3 regions of the Streptomyces gottesmaniae genome follow, and region 1 is predicted to be linked to each of the others. Evidence: riboswitches for the same ligand, from Rfam matches in the RefSeq annotation. Region 1 holds a riboswitch; each other region holds the start of a gene.

The links. Region 1 has a riboswitch for cyclic di-AMP ahead of RM704_RS29835 (LysM peptidoglycan-binding domain-containing protein). Riboswitches for the same ligand answer to the same signal wherever they lie in the genome.
Region 2: it holds a riboswitch for cyclic di-AMP, as region 1 does, so the genes downstream of both, RM704_RS18725 (M23 family metallopeptidase) here and RM704_RS29835 (LysM peptidoglycan-binding domain-containing protein) in region 1, are expected to answer to the same signal.
Region 3: it holds a riboswitch for cyclic di-AMP, as region 1 does, so the genes downstream of both, RM704_RS42445 (LysM peptidoglycan-binding domain-containing protein) here and RM704_RS29835 (LysM peptidoglycan-binding domain-containing protein) in region 1, are expected to answer to the same signal.

The regions. Positions count from the first base shown of each region.
Region 1 is NZ_JAVRFJ010000030.1:102,818-109,099, forward strand. Features, by position in the region: gene RM704_RS29825 (cytochrome P450 family protein) at 1-768, shown strand, start outside; gene RM704_RS29830 (transglycosylase family protein) at 988-2,037, shown strand; cyclic di-AMP (ydaO/yuaA leader) riboswitch at 2,220-2,419, shown strand; gene RM704_RS29835 (LysM peptidoglycan-binding domain-containing protein) at 2,424-3,116, shown strand; gene eno (phosphopyruvate hydratase) at 3,573-4,853, shown strand; gene RM704_RS29845 (FtsB family cell division protein) at 4,985-5,467, shown strand; gene RM704_RS29850 (DUF501 domain-containing protein) at 5,526-6,068, shown strand; gene RM704_RS29855 (Ppx/GppA phosphatase family protein) at 6,065-6,282, shown strand, end outside.
Region 2 is NZ_JAVRFJ010000015.1:95,081-101,362, reverse strand. Features, by position in the region: gene RM704_RS18730 (alpha-galactosidase) at 41-2,116, shown strand; cyclic di-AMP (ydaO/yuaA leader) riboswitch at 2,419-2,577, shown strand; gene RM704_RS18725 (M23 family metallopeptidase) at 2,582-3,598, shown strand; gene RM704_RS18720 (DUF6250 domain-containing protein) at 3,785-4,516, shown strand; gene RM704_RS18715 (SGNH/GDSL hydrolase family protein) at 4,636-5,421, shown strand; gene RM704_RS18710 (TetR/AcrR family transcriptional regulator) at 5,554-6,153, opposite strand; gene RM704_RS18705 (Glu/Leu/Phe/Val dehydrogenase dimerization domain-containing protein) at 6,243-6,282, opposite strand, start outside.
Region 3 is NZ_JAVRFJ010000064.1:363-6,644, forward strand. Features, by position in the region: gene RM704_RS42435 (LolA family protein) at 1-1,118, opposite strand, end outside; gene RM704_RS42440 (polyprenyl synthetase family protein) at 1,488-2,498, opposite strand; cyclic di-AMP (ydaO/yuaA leader) riboswitch at 3,058-3,269, shown strand; gene RM704_RS42445 (LysM peptidoglycan-binding domain-containing protein) at 3,272-4,024, shown strand; gene RM704_RS42450 (Cof-type HAD-IIB family hydrolase) at 4,081-4,887, opposite strand; gene RM704_RS42455 (NAD(P)-binding domain-containing protein) at 5,157-6,282, opposite strand, start outside.

The DNA.
Region 1 (6,282 bases):
GACTGGGCGGGCATGATGATCCGGCACGGCGGCGGCCCGAGGGGCGGTGTCGCGCGCTCGGTCAAGAAGATGCGCGGCTACCTCGCCGACCTCATCCACCGCAAACGGGAAGGGCTCACCGAGCACCCCGCCCCCGGCGAGGACCTCATCTCAGGGCTCATCCGCGCCTCCGACCACGGCGAGCACCTCACCGAGAACGAGGCCGCGGCGATGGCGTTCATCCTGCTCTTCGCCGGCTTCGAGACGACCGTCAACCTCATCGGGAACGGCACCTACGCCCTGCTCACCCACCCCGAGCAGCGCACCCGCCTCCAGGCATCCCTCGCCGCCGGGGAGAAGGCGCTGCTCGAAACCGGTGTCGAGGAACTCCTGCGCTACGACGGCCCCGTGGAACTCGCCACCTGGCGCTTCGCGACCCGGCCCCTCACCGTCGGCGGGCAGGACATCGCCCCGGGCGACCCCGTCCTCGTCGTCCTCGCGGCGGCCGACCGCGACCCGGCCCGCTTCCGGGACCCCGACACCCTCGACCTCTCCCGCCGTGACAACCAGCACCTCGGCTACGGCCACGGCATCCACTACTGTCTCGGCGCCCCGCTGGCCCGTCTCGAAGGCCAGACCGCGCTGGCGACCCTCCTCACCCGCCTCCCCGACCTCCGACTCGCGGTGGATCCGGCCGACTTGAGGTGGCGCGGAGGGCTCATCATGCGGGGGTTGCGCACGCTTCCGGTGGAATTCACCCCGCAAGGGCGGTCCGGGGGCCGTTCGTGACGCGGTTCGTAAGCGGTACGTAGTAGTACCCGGGCAGCCCGTAGCACTACCGCATTCCGCGACGGAAAGTGACTCTCCCTCAAGTCTGTGATCTTCACGTGATCTGCGCTGCATTAACTTGTGACAACTGATCGACTCCCGCTACGTTCACACGTCAGTGCGAAGGGGTCACCCCACACCCTTCGCACCGGTCACCGCTGTCGCGTGAAAGGCAACCGCATGCTCTCCGGGAACGGTCGACACCGTCGCCCCCGTCAGGCTCCCGCCCTCCTCGTCGCGGCCGGAGTGACCGGCTCGGCCATCGCGATCCCCCTGCTCGGCGCCACCGGCGCGAGCGCGGCCGACGGAACCACCTGGGACCAGGTGGCGGAGTGCGAGAGCGGCGGCTTCTGGAGCGCGGACACCGGGAACGGACGCTACGGCGGCCTCCAGCTCACCCAGGCGAACTGGGAGAAGTACGGCGGCCTCGACTACGCGGCGAGCGCCGATCAGGCCAGTCGTTCGCAGCAGATAGCCGTCGCGGAGAAGGTGCTCGCCGACCAGGGTGTCGGCGTCTGGGCCACCTGTGGTCTGCTCCACAACCTCGGGGGCGACTCCGGTTCCGCCGACGTGGACACGGGCGTCGCGGGCGACTCGACGGATTCGGGTGACTCGTCCAGTTCATCTGGTTCGTCTAACTCTTCCGATTCGTCCGAATCTTCCGGTTCCGCCGGCGAGGCCGACGAGGCCGACTCGGCCAAGTCCGCCGACTCGGTCGACTCCGACACGTCGGGCGACTCGACTCCCGAGGCTTTCGAAGGGTCCACCAAGGCCAAGGCCGGTACGGGTGCCGACACCGACTCGGACGGCACGGCCGGCTCGGACGGCTCCACGGCCTCCGGGGGTGCGAAAGCGGACAAGTCGACACAGAGTGACAGCTCTTCGGTCGACGAGGGCGAAGGCGGCACCGGTCGTCATCGCGGCGCCAGCGCCGACGAGAGTGCCTCCGGCGCGGAGGTCGGGACGGACGCGGCCGACGGCTCACGCCCCGCCGACCCCACCCCCTCCGGCCGTCACGCCTCCCGCGGCGGCGACGGGGCGGGGGAGTCCGCGGACGGCGCCTACACCGTCCGCGCGGGCGACAGCCTGACGCGGATCGCGAACTCCCTCGACCTGACCGGCGGGTGGCGTGAGCTGTACGCCGAGAACGAGGGCACGGTGGGAACCGACCCGGACCTCATCCTTCCCGGTCAGACCCTCGAAGTCGGTGCCGAAACGGGCGAAAAGTAGCGACAGTTCAGGTCACTGTTCGCCCCTGAATGCCCGTTTTGATCTAGGTGGGAGATGAATCACAGGCCCCCTGATCGTCTTTGAAATCCGGGCAATCACGTGTTTACGGTCGTGACCGCTCGCCACAGCGGGCCCCTGCGGTCGGTACGCCGAATCCTGCCAACGGCCGCAAGGAACAGTCGTCGCGTCAAGCGCCGTAGGCAGGAGCGGGGGACCCAAGGTAAGTGCCGGGTCCGGTGGTTGCGGCCCTTCGGGGGCGTACGTCCGGAACCGGCTCGGGGTGAAGCCGCGCGACGTGAGCCGAGAGGCGAGCGTGCGCGGCCGGGCAACTCAACCGGCCCGAACCCGACAGCTCACCTCGCAGGCGTCGGTGAGGGGATCTCTCCATGCTGTTTTCCAGCAAGGGCAAGCACCGTCGTCCGTCCAAGGCCGCTCGCGCCATCGCCGTCGCCGGTGTCACCGGCGCCGCCGCCATCGCCGCCCCGCTGATGGCCGCCGGCAGCGCATCCGCCGCCACCGCCTCCGAGTGGGACGCCGTCGCCCAGTGCGAGTCCGGCGGCAACTGGTCCATCAACACCGGCAACGGCTACTACGGCGGCCTGCAGTTCTCCGCCTCCACCTGGGCCGGCTACGGCGGTACGCAGTACGCCTCCACCGCCGACCAGGCGACCAAGGCCCAGCAGATCGCGATCGCCGAGAAGGTCCTCGCGGGCCAGGGCAAGGGTGCCTGGCCGGTCTGCGGCAAGGGCCTGTCCGGCGCCTCGTACGACGGTGCCGCCGCCTCCTCCGGCTCCTCGGACTCCGGCTCCTCGCAGCAGAGCACCCAGGAGAGCACCAAGAAGAGCACCGAGGACACCCGCGCCTCCCGCTCCTCCGAGCGCGCCACCGTGGAGACCCCCACCGGCAAGAAGGTCAAGAAGGGCGACGGCGAGTACAAGGTCGTCACCGGCGACACCCTCAGCGCCATCGCCGCGAAGAAGAACGTCAAGGGCGGCTGGGAGAAGCTCTTCGAGCTGAACAAGGACATCATCGACGACGCCGACTTCATCTACCCGGGCCAGCAGCTCCACCTGAGCTGACCCGCGACGTCGGCGACGGTCGCCACACGCCTGCCGCCCCCACGGCCGTCCCCCACGGCCAGGCAGGCGGGGCCGGTTCGGCCGGGCCGAGAAATCGGGCCGCTTCCCGGCTGAACCACAGCCCGCTCACAGCCGTGTCCTCCATAGTGAAGACCTCGTGAGGGCCGTCCCCCCGTCCCCACGAGCTCCCCGCCCCGGTGCGCATTCCCCCGTACGCACCGGGGCGGGGCTTTTTCATGCGCGGTCACCCCGCCCGAGCCCGGCCGTTTCTGCGCCGCTCCGCCTTTCTGTTCACTTTCTGGCCCACCCCCCTTTGTTCCGGCCTGAAACAATGGGTACGGTCTGTCTGTCCACGGGACGGTCGGTCGGCTGCCGACGAGCCCGGGGCGGTTAGGCTCTAGTCGCAAGGCCCGCGGGCCCCGCAGTTCCGCGTCACATCCCATGAAGGAGATGCTCGTGCCGTCCATCGACGTCGTCGTAGCCCGGGAAATCCTCGACTCGCGAGGCAACCCCACCGTCGAGGTCGAGGTCGGCCTCGACGACGGCAGCACGGGTCGTGCCGCCGTTCCGTCCGGCGCCTCCACCGGTGCCTTCGAAGCCATCGAGCTCCGTGACGGTGACCCCAACCGCTACCTCGGCAAGGGCGTCGAGAAGGCCGTCCTCGCCGTGATCGAGCAGATCGGCCCGGAGCTCGTCGGCTACGACGCCACCGAGCAGCGCCTGATCGACCAGGCGATGTTCGACCTGGACGCCACCGACAACAAGGGCTCCCTCGGCGCCAACGCCATCCTCGGCGTCTCCCTCGCCGTCGCCCACGCCGCCTCCGAGGCCAGCGACCTCCCGCTCTTCCGCTACCTGGGCGGCCCGAACGCGCACCTGCTGCCCGTTCCGATGATGAACATCCTGAACGGCGGCTCGCACGCCGACTCCAACGTGGACATCCAGGAGTTCATGATCGCCCCCATCGGCGCGGAGTCCTTCTCCGAGGCCCTGCGCTGGGGCGCCGAGGTCTACCACACCCTCAAGAAGGTGCTGAAGACCAAGGGCCTGTCCACCGGCCTCGGCGACGAGGGCGGCTTCGCCCCGAACCTGGAGTCCAACCGCGCCGCCCTCGACCTCATCCTCGAGGCCATCAAGGAGGCCGGTTACACCCCCGGCGAGCAGATCGCCCTCGCGCTGGACGTCGCCGCCTCCGAGTTCTACAAGGACGGCGTCTACACCTTCGAGGGCAAGGAGCGCTCCGCCGCCGAGATGACGGAGTACTACGCCGACCTCGTCGCGTCGTACCCGCTCGTCTCCATCGAGGACCCGCTGTTCGAGGACGACTGGGCCGGCTGGAACACCATCACCGAGAAGCTGGGCGACAAGGTCCAGATCGTCGGCGACGACCTCTTCGTCACCAACCCCGAGCGCCTCGCCCGCGGCATCGAGGAGGGCTCCGCCAACGCCCTGCTCGTCAAGGTCAACCAGATCGGTTCGCTGACCGAGACCCTGGACGCCGTCGAGCTGGCCCAGCGCAACGGCTTCAAGTGCATGATGTCCCACCGCTCCGGCGAGACCGAGGACGTCACCATCGCCGACCTCGCCGTCGCCGTGAACTGCGGTCAGATCAAGACCGGCGCCCCGGCCCGTTCGGACCGCGTCGCCAAGTACAACCAGCTGCTGCGCATCGAGGAGATCCTCGACGACGCCGCGGTCTACGCCGGCCGCAGCGCCTTCCCGCGCTTCAAGGGCTGAGCCGTCGGCTGACCCGTTAAGGGCCCAGCCTGAGCCAGTCGTACGTACGTCCCCGTACCGGTCCCGTACCGTGTGCGGGGACGTACGCGCGTGCGCGTGGGAGAAGGCAGAAGCGGAAGGGGAAGCGGGACATGGCCGTGAAGGACCGGGACCGGGACCGTTTCTCCACCGCGACGCGGCTGAAGGTGCTCGGTGAGCAGACGGCCGCCCGGGTCTACCGCTCCCAGACCAAGCGCCAGGCCCGCCGCTCCCGGCTGACCGGCCGGGCCGCGCTGCTCGCCCTCGTCCTCTGCTCGATGATCGTGGCGCTCGCCTATCCCATAAGGCAGTACGTCTCCCAGCGCGCCGAGATCGCCGACATGCAGCGGCAGCGCGAGGAGGCGCGCGAGCGGGTCGAGGAGTTGCGCGACCTCAAGGCGCGCTGGCAGGACGACGCGTACGCCGAGCAGCGCATCCGGGAGCGGCTGCACTATGTGATGCCGGGCGAGACCGGTTACACGATGATCGACCCGGACGCGGCGAAGCAGTCCCGTACGACCCAGGGGGCGGCCGACCGTCCCTGGTACACCAATGTCTGGGACGGGGTCGACAAGGCCGACGCCGCCGACAGCTGAACGGCCACCTTCGTGACCGTCAACCGATGAGCCACACCGAGGACTTGAGTAGCAGGTTATGCAGACCCCTCCGCCGCCCACCCCGCGCACCGAGCCGACCGACGCCGACGTCGAGGCCTTCCAGCAGCAGCTCGGGCGCCCGCCGCGCGGGCTGCGCGCCATCGCGCACCGCTGCCCCTGCGGACAGCCGGACGTCGTCGAGACGGCGCCGCGCCTGCCGGACGGGACGCCCTTCCCCACGACGTACTACCTGACGTGCCCGCGCGCGGCCTCCGCGATCGGCACGCTGGAGGCGAACGGCGTGATGAAGGAGATGACGCGGCGGCTGGAGACGGATCCCGAACTGGCGGCCGCCTACCGGGCCGCGCACGAGGACTACATCGCCCGCCGCGACGAGATCGAGGTCCTGGAGGGCTTCCCGAGCGCCGGCGGCATGCCGGACCGGGTGAAGTGCCTGCACGTCCTCGTCGGGCACTCGCTGGCCGCCGGTCCCGGCGTGAACCCGCTGGGCGACGAGGCCATCGAGATGCTCCCCGAGTGGTGGGCCAAGGGCCCGTGCGTGGTGCCCGCGTCGGAGTCCTCGAAGGAGGACGACCAGTGACCCGGGTCGCCGCCGTCGACTGCGGTACGAACTCCATCCGGCTCCTCGTCGCCGACGCCGACCCGGCCACCGGTGAACTCGTCGAGCTGGACCGGCGCATGATCATCGTGCGGCTGGGCCAGGGGGTCGACCGCACGGGTCGACTGGCCCCCGAGGCGCTGGAGCGGACCTTCGCGGCCTGCCGTGAGTACGCGGCCGTCATCAAGGAACTGGG
Region 2 (6,282 bases), on a different contig from region 1:
TTGAAGCCCGATCGCACCTGTTCGAATCTGTGGGGGCTTGATGTTGGAAATCGGAGCTGACGGCCGGACCTGGCTTCTCACCGGGACCAGGAGCAGCTATGCCCTGCGGCTCACCGAGAACGACGAGCTGCTGCACCTGCACTGGGGTCCCCGGATCGCCCTCGCCGACGCCGAGGAGCTGGCCGTACGGCAGCAGCTGCCGTACTGGCCGTTCGAGGCTCCGGTCGACGGACACGAGGAGTACCCCGTCGAGGGCGGACCCCGCTTCACCCGACCGGCGCTGTCCGTGCGCACGGACGAGCGACGCGGCACCGAGTGGACCTTCCGGGCGTACGAGGCCGACGGCGACGAGCTGCGGCTGCGGTTCACCGACGACGGACTCGGGATCACCCTGCACTACCGGATGCGCGACGACGTGGTCGAGCGCTGGGTGACGCTCGTCAACGACGGCCCGGCGGCGGAGCTGCTGCGGGCCGACTCGGCGACCTGGACGCTGCCGCCGCGCGCGGAGGAGAACTGGCGCCTCTCCCAGCTGCACGGGCGCTGGGCGGCCGAGTCCCGGCTGGTGCGCGCCGACCTCACCTACGGCGAGAAGGTCATCGGCAGTAGGCGCGGGCACACCGGGCACCAGCACCTGCCCTGGGTCGCCCTCGACACCGACGCCACCGAGGAGCGCGGCGAGGTCTACGGCTGCGCCCTGGGCTGGTCGGGCTCCTGGCGGATCGCGGTGGCCCAACTCCCGGACGCGCGCGTGCAGATCACCGGCGGCGCCGGATACGACGAGTCCGGACTGCTGAGGCTGGAGACCGGGGAGACGTTCACCACGCCCGTCTTCGCAGGCCTGTGGCACGACGGTGGCTTCGGCGGGGCGAGCCGCGCCTGGCACGCGTACCAGCGGACGTACGTCATCCCGGACGCGGACCAGGATCGGCCGGTGCTCTTCAACTCCTGGGAAGCCACCGAGTTCGACATCTCCGAGGAGCAGCAGGGGGCCCTCGCGCGGCGGGCGGCGGCCATGGGGGTCGAGCTGTTCGTGGTGGACGACGGCTGGTTCGGGGCGCGGACGAGCGACCGGGCCGGGCTCGGGGACTGGACGCCGAATCCGGACCGCTTCCCGAAGGGGCTGCGCCCGCTCGCCGACCAGGTGCACGCCCTCGGGATGCAGTTCGGTATCTGGGTCGAGCCGGAAATGGTCAATCCGGACAGTGAGCTGTACCGGGCGCATCCCGAATGGGCACAGTTCCAACCGGGGCGAAAGCGGACGGAACTGCGTAATCAGCTCGTGCTCAATCTCGCGCGCGAGGACGTCCAGGAATACCTCTGGGAACGGCTCGACACGCTCCTGTCCAGCGCGCCGATCGACTATGTGAAGTGGGACTTCAACCGCTGCTTCACCGACGCGGGCTGGCCCGGTGAGCCGTATCCGCAGAAGCTGTGGGTCGAGCACGTGCACGCCTTCTACGCACTGCTGGACCGGTTGCGGGCCGCGCACCCGGGGGTGGCGTTCGAGTCGTGCTCGGGCGGCGGCGGCCGGATCGACCTCGGGGTCATGGCGCGGACGGATCAGGTGTGGACCTCCGACAACACCGATCCGCTCGACCGGCTCGCCATCCAGCACGGCTTCACCCAGATCCATCCGGCCCGGACCATGGCCGCGTGGGTCACCGACAGCCCGAACAACCAGCTCAACGGGCGGGTCAGCTCGCTGCGGTTCCGGTTCGTCAGCGCCATGGCGGGTGTGCTCGGGGTGGGCGGCGATCTCACCGAGTGGAGCGAGGAGGAGCTGGCCGAGGCCCGGGAGTGGGTGGAGCTGTACAAGGAGATCCGGCCGGTCGTGCAGCGCGGTGACCTGTATCGGCTGCGTCCTCCGGCAGGGGGGCTGAGTGCCGTGCAGTACGTCCACGGTGACGAGGTCGTCGTCCTCGCCTGGCTCCAGGCGCAGCACTACGGCGAGCCGCTCGCCCCGCTCCGGCTGCGCGGACTGGATCCGACGGGAACGTATGAGTGCCGCGAAACGGGCGAAAAGTACCGGGGTGCCGTGCTGGCGCATCACGGATTGCGGACGGGGCTGCACGGCGACTTCGATGCGGCAGTTATCCGCCTTCGGCACACTTGAGCGATCTGTCCGAAATGCAGCCGTAATTCCAACAAGGTCTGGAATAAAGCCTACTGGGCCGTAGGTGCGTGAGCAGCGTCATATTCGTGACGTTCCGTTGCCGTCATGTCCACGTAATTCGTAGGGATTTCCAGGGTGGTTGGAATGCGCCCAAGACCTGTCTATTACGGAGCGTGATGGTGAATTGAAGTAAGGATCAGGGAGGAAGACGCACAGGAAGTCCCAATGGTTGTACCTGTGGGCACAAGTCGCTTACGTTCGGCGTCAATCCGGACGGACGCCCAATCCTGCCGCCGACCGGAGCCGCGTACCGACCCGATCCACGGCAGGAGCGGGGGACCCACAGGAATCACCGCCTGTTCCGGTCTCCGGAACGGCTAGGGGTACAGCCGTGCGCAAGCACGGCCGGACATCTCCAGTCCGCACCCGACAGCTCACCTCGCAGGCGACGGAGAGGAATTCGCCATGCCCGCGAAGGGTAAGCACCGCCGTCCGAAGTCCCAGCGCTTCACTCGCTCGATCGCCGCCGCCGGGACCGGTGGCGCGGCGCTCGCGCTGCCGTTGATCGGTGCCGCCGGCGCCAACGCCGCGACCCCGGCAGCCGCCGTCTCCGGTGTCTCCGAGAAGACGGCCACGATCACCCCCGAGAAGGCCGTGGCCGAGGCGGGCGCGCGGTTGGAGCAGGCCGAGAAGGCCGCGCAGGCGCAGAAGACCACCAGCAAGAAGGCGGCGACCAAGACCTACTCGGTGAAGGTCGGCGACTACCTCGCGAAGATCGCGGACGAGCAGGACGTCGAGGGTGGCTGGAAGCGGCTGTACTCGGACAACCGTGAGGCGATCGGCTCCGACCCTTCCCTCATCCACCCCGGGCTGAAGCTGTCGATCGGTGAGCGGGCCGCGTCGAGCGAGACGTCGCGCTCGTCGTCGAAGCCGCAGCTGTCGCAGTCCTCGAAGCCCACCGAGTCCACCGAGGCCTCCAAGCCGGCGAAGTCCTCCGGTTCCGCGAAGCAGGAGTCGAAGGACACCCAGGCGTCGACCTCCACGGCGAGCGGCCAGTCCTCGACGACCGGCAGCTCCGGCTTCAGCCGGCCCATCCAGGGCGCGACCGTCGGTACCGCGTACAAGACCGCCGGCAGCATGTGGTCCAGCGGCTACCACACGGGCGTCGACTTCGTGGCCCCGACCGGGACCAGCCTCAAGGCCGTGGGCGCGGGCACCGTCGTCTCCGCCGGCTGGGGCGGCGCGTACGGCAACCAGGTGGTCATCAAGCTCGCTGACGGCTACTACGCCCAGTACGCCCACCTGTCCTCGATCTCCGTCTCCGCGGGTCAGTCCGTCAGCGGCGGCCAGCAGATAGGCCTCTCGGGCGCGACCGGCAACGTCACCGGGCCGCACCTCCACTTCGAGATCCGCACCACCCCCAACTACGGTGCGGACATCGACCCGCTGGCCTACCTCCGCTCGAAGGGCGTCGGCATCTGACCCACGCCGCCGCACCCGTCGAAGGCCGGACCCCGTGATGCGGGGTCCGGCCTTCGACGTTCCGCGACTCCATGGCCACCGCATTGCGGTCATGTGGCATGGCTGATCGACGTCTCGACAGGGGCCGGGATGTGCGGTCACAGTGATCTCCGCAAGCGCTTTCTGCGATGACGGAAGAGGCGTCCTATGACCACCCGTAGAGCTTTCGGAGCACTCGCCGCCGGTGCCGCCCTCGCGGCCGTCGCTCCGGCGGGGGCCGCGTCCGCCCACACGTCTCGGGGCCGTAACCGGCTGATCGCCGCCGACGACTTCCGGCACGGACTCGGGCAGTGGGTCGTGGAGTTGGAGCGGGGCGGTACGGTCACGGCCTCGCGCGGTGTGCTGGAGGTCGACGTACCGGCCGGGGCCACCCTCTGGTTCAAGCGCCGGCTGCGAGGTCCGTACGCCGTCGAGTACACGGCCACGCCGGTCTCCGCGGGCGGGGCCAACGACCGGGTGTCCGATCTGAACAACTTCTGGAACGCCGTCGACGTGCGATCGCCCGACGATCTCTTCGCCACTCCGCGAGGGGGTGCGCTCGCCGAGTACGACCATCTGAGGACGTACTACGTCGGGTACGGGGCCAACACCAACACGACGACGCGGTTGCGGCGCTATGTGGGTGAGGCGGGGGTGCGGCCGCTGATCTACGACTACACCGAGCCGCTGCTCGTCGCGAACGAGCCGCATCGCGTGCGGATCGTCTCGGACGGGTCGAAGGTCCGATGGTGGAACAACGGACGGCTCGTGTTCGACTACCGCGATCCCGAGCCGTACACGAGTGGGCATTTCGCCTTCCGGACCACCTGGAGCCACTTCCGGATCGAGGACTTCCGTGTGTGGGGGTCCCACCGACACGACGTGCGTATTCCGGATTGACCAACACTTGACACGTGGTCTATCTCACCGTCCGTCAAGTGCTTATTACGGTCGCGTAGGTCACATCCGAAGGTGAATCATGTCCCGATGTGGCAGACGATTCGAATGGCAGCAGAGCAATGATCGGGTCGTACGTGGCGCTGGGGGACAGCTTCACCGAGGGCGTCGGCGACCCCGGGCCCGACGGACGGTTCGTCGGCTGGGCCGACCGGTTCGCGGTGCTTCTCGCGGACCGGTTGCCCGAGGGCGACTTCGACTACACCAACCTGGCCGTGCGGGGGAAACTCCTCGACCAGATCGTGGAGGACCAGGTGCCGAGGGCGCTGGAGCTCGCCCCCGATCTGATCTCCTTCTGCGCGGGCGGCAACGACATCATCCGGCCGGGCACCGACCCCGACGAGGTCGCGGAGCGGTTCGAGCGGGCGGTGGTCAGGCTCACCTCGGCCGTCGGCACGGTCATGGTGACCACCGGGTTCGACACCCGTGACGTGCCGGTGCTGAAGCATCTGCGGGGCAAGATCGCCACGTACAACCTGCATGTGCGGGCCATCGCCGACCGGTACGGATGCCCCGTGCTGGACCTGTGGTCGCTGAAGACGGTGCAGGACCGTCGGGCCTGGGACCTGGACCGGCTGCATCTCTCGCCGGAGGGGCACACACGGGTCGCCCTGCGGGCCGGGCAGGTGCTGGGGGTCGACGTTCCGGCCGATCCCGATCAGCCGTGGCCGCCGTTGCCGCCGCGCGGGACGCTGGAGATGCGGCGGGACAACATCACCTGGGCGCGGGAGTATCTCGTGCCGTGGATCGGTCGGCGGCTGCGGGGGGAGTCCTCCGGGGACCATGTGTCGGCCAAGGGACAGCTGTCGCCGGACGACATCAGGTTGCGGATCGAGTCCGTGGCCTGAGCCCCGCGACGGGCGCGTTCTCGTCGTGCGCGTCCTCGCCGTGCGGCGCGTGCTGCTCCGTGGGCGGCGTCGGTCCGGCGTGGTCGCAAGCGCGGTTCCCCGCGCCCCCTTCGGGCGGGGGCCTCGTCGCGTTCAGCGGTCGGCGCGCGTCAACGACGCGGGGTCCAGGCCCAGTTCGTGGGCCAGGGCCCTGTCAGCCCAGTTCTGGGCCCGGGTGCGGGAGACGGCTCCGTCGTAGGTCGTCATCTGCACGGCCAGGCCGTCCAGGAGCGCGGTGAGGCGGAGGGCGGACGCCGTGGGGTCCGGGCAGCGGAACTCGTCGGCGGCCACGCCGGCTTCGATGACCTCGGTGAGGGCGGCCTTCCACTGGCGGTCCAGGTCGCGGGTGACCTCGCGCAGGGCCGGGTCACGGAGGGACACGGCCCACCCCTCGATCCAGAGCCGCCAGCCCTTGGCCTGGCCGGTGGGGGCGTACCAGCGGACAGCCGCCCGGAGTCGGCGCAGGGCCGTGGTGCGGCGGCCCAGGATCTTGCGCAGATGGGCCAGGTCGTCCTCGGCGGCATGGCGGAAGGCCTCGGCCACCAGTCTCTCCTTGGTGGAGAAGTGGTAGAGCACCAGGGCGCTGCTCACACCGAGGACGGCGGCCACGTCGGCGATCCGTACGGCCGCGACGCCCCGCTCCTCGATCTGTTCGATGGCGGCCCGGAGCAGCTCCGCTCGCCGCTCGGCCACGCTCAACCGCACCCTGCCCACATGGCAACCCTACCCAGGCCCCCGCGCGGCGCCGCTGGCTTCGAGCCACCCCGGCGGGGCGGGGGCCGTCAGCGGTGCCAGCCGAAGCGGTCCGTGATCGTCGGCAGG
Region 3 (6,282 bases), on a different contig from region 1:
GTCTTCAGCCCGTCGAGCCCGCTCGCGAACTCCGCCTCGGAGCCCTTGCCGTCCTTGGCCTCACGGCCCTTGAACCCACCGTCCTTGAACTCACCGTTCTTGCCGGGCCCCTCGAACACGGAGTCGCCGGACCCGGACGCGTGGCCGCCCGACTTCTCGACCTCGTCGGCCTCGGTGACCTTCGCGCCCTTCGGCGGGGTGAAGTCGAACGTCGACGCGCTCGGCTTGCCGAAGTCGACCTTCGTGAAGCCCGCGTCCACGACGGCCGCGCCGCCGCTCGCCGGGGTGAGCGTGAACTTCAGCGGCAGGCCCGTCTTCGCGTCGACGGCGATGGAGATCGCCCCGACCGTGGAACCGGACTGCTTGGGCTTGACGACCAGCTTGTACGCGTCGCGCCCGGCGACCTGCGCGGTCCCGTCGACGGCCACGGACGTGGTGTCGTCGACGGCCTTCAGGGCCTCCTCGGCGAGCTGCTGGGGCGTGGCGGGCACGTCCTCGGCGGTGTCCGGGGCGCCCTTGTCACCCTTGCCGCCCTTGGCGTCCTTGTCCGCGCCTTCCTTCCCCTCGCCCTCCGGGCCGGCGCCGGTCGCGTGGTACACCTCGTTCGAGGCGCTGTCGTACGCCCACAGGTCGTCGCCGTTGTGGATGACGCTGTACTCGGCGGCCTCGTCCAGCAGCGACAGCTTCTGCTTGTCGGGGCCGTCGGCGGCGATCCGCAACGTGTGGGTGCCGGAGGCGAGTTCGAGAAGCTTGGAGGAGGGGTCCGCGGAGGAGCCGCCGTCGCCGCCGGGCGCGGCCTGCGCCCCCAGGCTGTCCGCCAGGCCGCCCAGGTCGGGCAGGCCGAGATCCGTGGTGATCTTCACCGTCCCGGACACCTGCTGCACGTCCGAAGCGGCGATCTTCTCGATGAGTTCCTGCGCGCTGATCTTCGGCAGATCGGGGTCACCGGAGCCGGCGAAGGCCGGGACGAGCCCGATGGTCGCGGCCGCCACGCCCAGCACGGTGACCGGGACGACGTACCGCGCGGCCTTGCGTCGCCGTGCCGAGCGCGCCTCCTCGGCCGCGAGCGCGGCCGTGTCGCCGGACCGGGCGCTGTCGTCGGTTTCGTACGGTGCCATGTGTGCCTTACCTCCGTCGTCGGCGGCGGCGTCTACTCTCAGCCGCCATTCTCACCCGAATCGGTGAGGAGTGGTGATACCCATCTGACCAAATCGGCCGGAGGGAATCGTCAGACTCGGGACTCAACTCCACGTACTGCTACGGGATGACATGGCGACCCGTCAGGGATGACATGACGGGGCGGCACCTCCCCACAGCCCATGGAGGCGACGCCGACGGGCGGGATCGCGCCCCCTAGGGGACGCCGACGCTCACTCCTGGAGGGCGGCGGGGTCCGGGGCTCGCGTCAGAGGGCCGGCCTCAGAGGGCTGACCTAAGGGGGCCGGCCTAAGCGGGGCTCGACTCAGGGGGCACCCGGCGCCGGGTGATCAACCGGCGCGGTGCACCACGGCGTCGCACAGCTCCACCAGCGCCGCCTTCGCGTCGCACTCGGGGAGGGGGGCCAGCACGGCGCGGGCCTCCTCCGCGTACCGGATGGTGTCGCGGCGGGCCTGCTCCAGGGCGGGGTGGACGCGGAGCCGGGCCAGGGCCTCGGCGTGGCGGGCGTCGTCGGTGAGGTCGGAGTCGAGCAGCTCGCACAGGGCGATGTCGTCCGCCAGCCCCAGCCGGCCCGCCCGCTCGCGCAGCCGCAGCACCGGCATGGTCGGCACGCCCTCGCGGAGGTCCGTGCCGGGGGTCTTGCCCGACTCGTGCGAGTCGGAGGCGATGTCGAGGACGTCGTCGGCGAGTTGGAAGGCGACACCGAGCCGCTCCCCGTACTGGGTCAGCACGTCGACCACGGTCTCGTCGGCCCCGGCCATCAGTGCGCCGAGCCGTCCGGCGACCGCGACCAGCGACCCGGTCTTGCCGCCCAGCACGTCGAGGTAGTGCTCGATGGGGTCGCGTCCGTCGCGCGGCCCGGCGGTCTCCAGGATCTGTCCGGTGACCAGCCGTTCGAAGGCCTCGGCCTGGATGCGGACGGCGTCGGGGCCGAGGTCGGCGAGGACGTGGGAGGCGCGGGCGAAGAGGAAGTCGCCGGTGAGGACGGCGAGCGAGTTGTCCCAGCGGGCGTTGGCACTCGGCACGCCCCGGCGCACCTCGGCCTCGTCCATCACGTCGTCGTGGTACAGCGTGGCCAGATGGGTCAGCTCGACCACGACCGCCGAGGGCACGACACCCGGCGCGTACGGGTCCCCGAACTGCGCCGCGAGCATCACCAGCAGCGGACGGAACCGCTTCCCGCCCGCGCGCAGCAGATGCTGGGCGGCCTCCTGGATGAAGGGGACCTCGCTCTTGGTCGCCTCCAGCAGACCCTCTTCGACGGCCGCCATTCCGGCCTGGACATCGGCTTCGAGAGCCTGGTCCCGCGCGCTCAGCCCAAATGGCTCGACGACGGTCACGAGGGTTCTCCTGTCTGCTGACGTCTACTGACGGTCACACGGTCACACGGTCGGTCTGGGTCGCTCTCACGGTCGATGACACAGTTTGTCGATCTGTCGCTGCCATCACCCGAGTCAGCGTATCCGGTCACCTTTCGATCACCACGAGCGCCCACGGGTCGACGCGCGTACGGCACCCGCGCGAGACCCGCCCCGGGTCCCCGCTCCGCCGCCGGAGAAGCCGGAGACCCCCGGAGGTCCCCGGTACACCACCGAAGGCGTCCCTAAACCCCCGGTCCGAGTTGACCGATTTGCCGTAAAGCGAGCACTTCACCCGACTCCTCCCGTGAGTTGAGTCACCCGCCCAGCCTGGGGCAACCTTCCGGCGCCGGGCGGACTTTCCCTTTGCGGTAGGCAAGTTGACCCAGGAACACGCATCGGCAATTGCCGCCGAATCACACCAAAGTCAAGGTCAACTAGACCTACCGGCCAAACCGGGACTTGTTCCGATCGTGTGCTCTCGCATACGTTCACACCCCGTCCGGACGGACCGCCGAATCCTGCCGCCGCCCGGACCCCCACCCATTGACCACTCATCCACGCACGGCAGGAGCGGGGGACCCAGGTAAGCGCCGGTCCGGCATTTCCCCCATCGGACCGGCTCGGGGTGAAGCCACGCGCAGTACGCCCGGCGGACGCGGCACGCACAGCGACCGCCCGGGCGACGCACGTGGCCGGGCATCTCCAGCCCGAACCCGACAGCTCACCTCGCAGGCGACGGAGAGGAACTTGCCATGCCCGCACGAGGCAAACACCGCCGTCCCAGAAGCAACGCGTTCACCCGTGGCGTGCTCGCCGCCGGAACGGGCGGGGCCGCCCTGGCCCTCCCGCTCACGGTCGCCACGACCGCGAGCGCCGCCACCCCGGCCCAGGCCGCCGGCTCCGTCCAGTCGGCCGCGCAGTCCGCGCCGGCGGCCGCGCAGACCAAGTCCACGACCTACACCGTGGTCTCCGGCGACACGCTCTCCTCCATCGCCCGGGAGCACCGCACCAAGGGCGGCTGGCAACGGCTCTACAAGGACAACCGCGCGGCCGTCGGCGACAACCCGGCCCTGATCCGTCCGGGCCTGAAGCTGAAGGTGAACGGGACGAAGGCGGCCACGGCGAAGAAGTCGTCGACGGCCTCGCAGACCTCCACGGCCACGCAGGCGTCGGTCAAGACGTACGCGAACAACCTCGACGGCTGGATCCGCGAGTCGCTGGACATCATGGCGCAAAAGGGAATCCCCGGGACATACAACGGGATCCACCGCAACATCATGCGTGAGTCCTCGGGCAACCCGCTGGCGATCAACAACTGGGACTCCAACGCGGCAGCGGGCACCCCGTCGAAGGGCCTCCTCCAGGTCATCGACCCGACCTTCGCCGCGTACCACGTGTCCGGCACCCCGTACGACCCGTACGACCCGGTCGCGAACATCACGGCGGCCTGCAACTACGCCGCCGACCGGTACGGCTCGATCGACAACGTGTTCGGCGCCTACTGAGCCCCACCCACTCCGCACTCGTTCCCCTGGGCCGGCGGGCCCAGGGGAACGTTTGTTCAGTGGAACAGCCGGTCCAGCACGACCGCGATCCCGTCGTCCTCGTTGGAGAGGGTCACCTCGTCGGCCACGGCCTTGAGTTCGGGGTGGGCGTTGGCCATGGCGACGCCGTGCGCGGCCCAGTCGAACATCGGGATGTCGTTGGGCATGTCACCGAAGGCGATGGTCTCGTCCGGGGACAGACCGAGATGGTCGGCGGCCAGCGCGAGACCCGTCGCCTTGGTGATGCCGCATGGCTGGAGTTCGACGGTGCCGGGCCCCGACATGGTGACCGTCGCCAGCGAACCGACCGCCATCCGCGCCGCCGAGGCCAACTCGTCGTCCGACAGATAGGGATGGCGCAGCAGCACCTTGCTGATCGGCTCGCACCACAGGTCGTCCCGGCGCGGCACCCGCACCGCGGGCAGCGTGGGGTGCGGCATGAGGTAGCCGGGCTCGATCAGGGTGAGGCCGTCGACGCCGTCCTGGTCGACCGCCGCGTACACCTGACCGACCTCCGCCTCGATCTTGCCGAGCGCGGTCTCGGCGAGTTCCCTGTCCAGGGTGACCGACCAGAGCAGCCGGTCCGCGCCGGGGTCGTACAACTGCGCGCCCTGTCCGCACACCGCGAGCCCCCTGCTGCCGAGGTCGTCGAAGAGGGGGCGCACTCTCGGTGCCGGCCGTCCCGTCACCACGAGGTGCTGGGCCCCGGCCTCCGTGGCCCGCGCCAGCGCGGCGAGGGACCGGTCGGAGAGCGTGTCGTCACTGCGCAGGAGCGTTCCGTCCAGGTCAGTGGCGATGAGTGAATATGCGGTGGGAGCGGCCATGATCAGAGAATACGGATGCCGCGCCCCATCGGTTCGACTCGAACCGGACGACGTCCGGCGTCCCGACCGCCCCACGGCACCCGTACGTCAACACCCTTTGCCCGAACGCGGGTTCAGCGGGACGAGGGGGCCTGCGCCCCTTGAGCCGACCGCAGGCCGGGAAAGGGGCGCGGGGAACGGCGCGATCAGCCACGACCGACCCGCACCCCGTCACGAAGGACCCGCACCCCGCCACGCACCGCCCCACCCGAGCTCACGCCGGACCCGTCTCACCCATGGGCCGCGGCAAGATGCCGAGCCAACCGAGGCGAGGCGAACTCCGTCCCGCACACGAACCGCATCACCGGCCCGTACGACGCCGCCGCAGGCAACCCCGTGAAGTACAGCCCCGGGATCGACGACCGGAACCCCGCCCCCAGCACCGGCGTCCCCCGGCTCACCGCCAGCTCCGTACGGAGCTCATGGCCGAGGAACCCCATCGACGCGAGGTCCACCCGGTACCCGGTCGCGGCCATGACGTGATCGGCGCCCAACTCCGCCGTACGGCCGTCGTGCTCGCGCACCACCAGCAGGGGGCGTCCGTCGATGACGCCGGCCCGCACCACCCGGTCCACCTCCCGCACCTCCACGCGCCCGTCGAACCGGTCCCGCAGCCACCACGCGCCCAGTGGCCCGAGCACCCGGCGGACCAGGTAGTGCCGGGTGGCCTCGGGCAGATACCGGTACGGCTGCGGGTGGTAACTGAGCGCCCACAGCGACCAGGCCCGCCCGAACGGCGACTCGGGGCGCATCCTCGGCTGCTTCCACGGGGGCGCGCCGAACGCCACGGCCCCCCGCCCGCGCGCGACGACCCGCACCCGCGCCCCCGCCTCGGCCGCCAGCACCGCCGCCTCCAGGGCGGACTGCCCCGCGCCCACGACGATCAGTTCCCGGTCCTTGAACCGGCTCAGGCCGGCGTGCTGGGAGCTGTGCGAGACGGGCCCCATGGGGGTGGGGCCGTCCGCGGCCGCGCCCGCCAGCTCGGCCGGCAGGTGCGCCAGCCCGAACAGCCCGCTCGCCACGACGACGGCCCGAGCCGCGAACAACTCCCCCGAGTCCAGCTTCAGTTCGAAGCCGCCGCTCTTGATCCGGTCGACCGAGACCACCCGGACCCGTTCCAGGTCGGGCACGAGCCGCTGCTGGAACCACTCGCCGTAGGAGATGAAGGTCCCGACGGGGATGATGTCCTCGTCCGTCACCAGCCGTCGGATCCCCGCCGCGTCGCAGTAGTCGGCGAGCGTGTGGCCCTGCTGCGGGGCGTCGATGCTCGACGCCGCCGGTGTCGACTTCAGCAGCATTCCGGCGGGCATGTTGTCCCGCCAGCTCACCATGGGTTCACCGAAGACTCGGACCGCA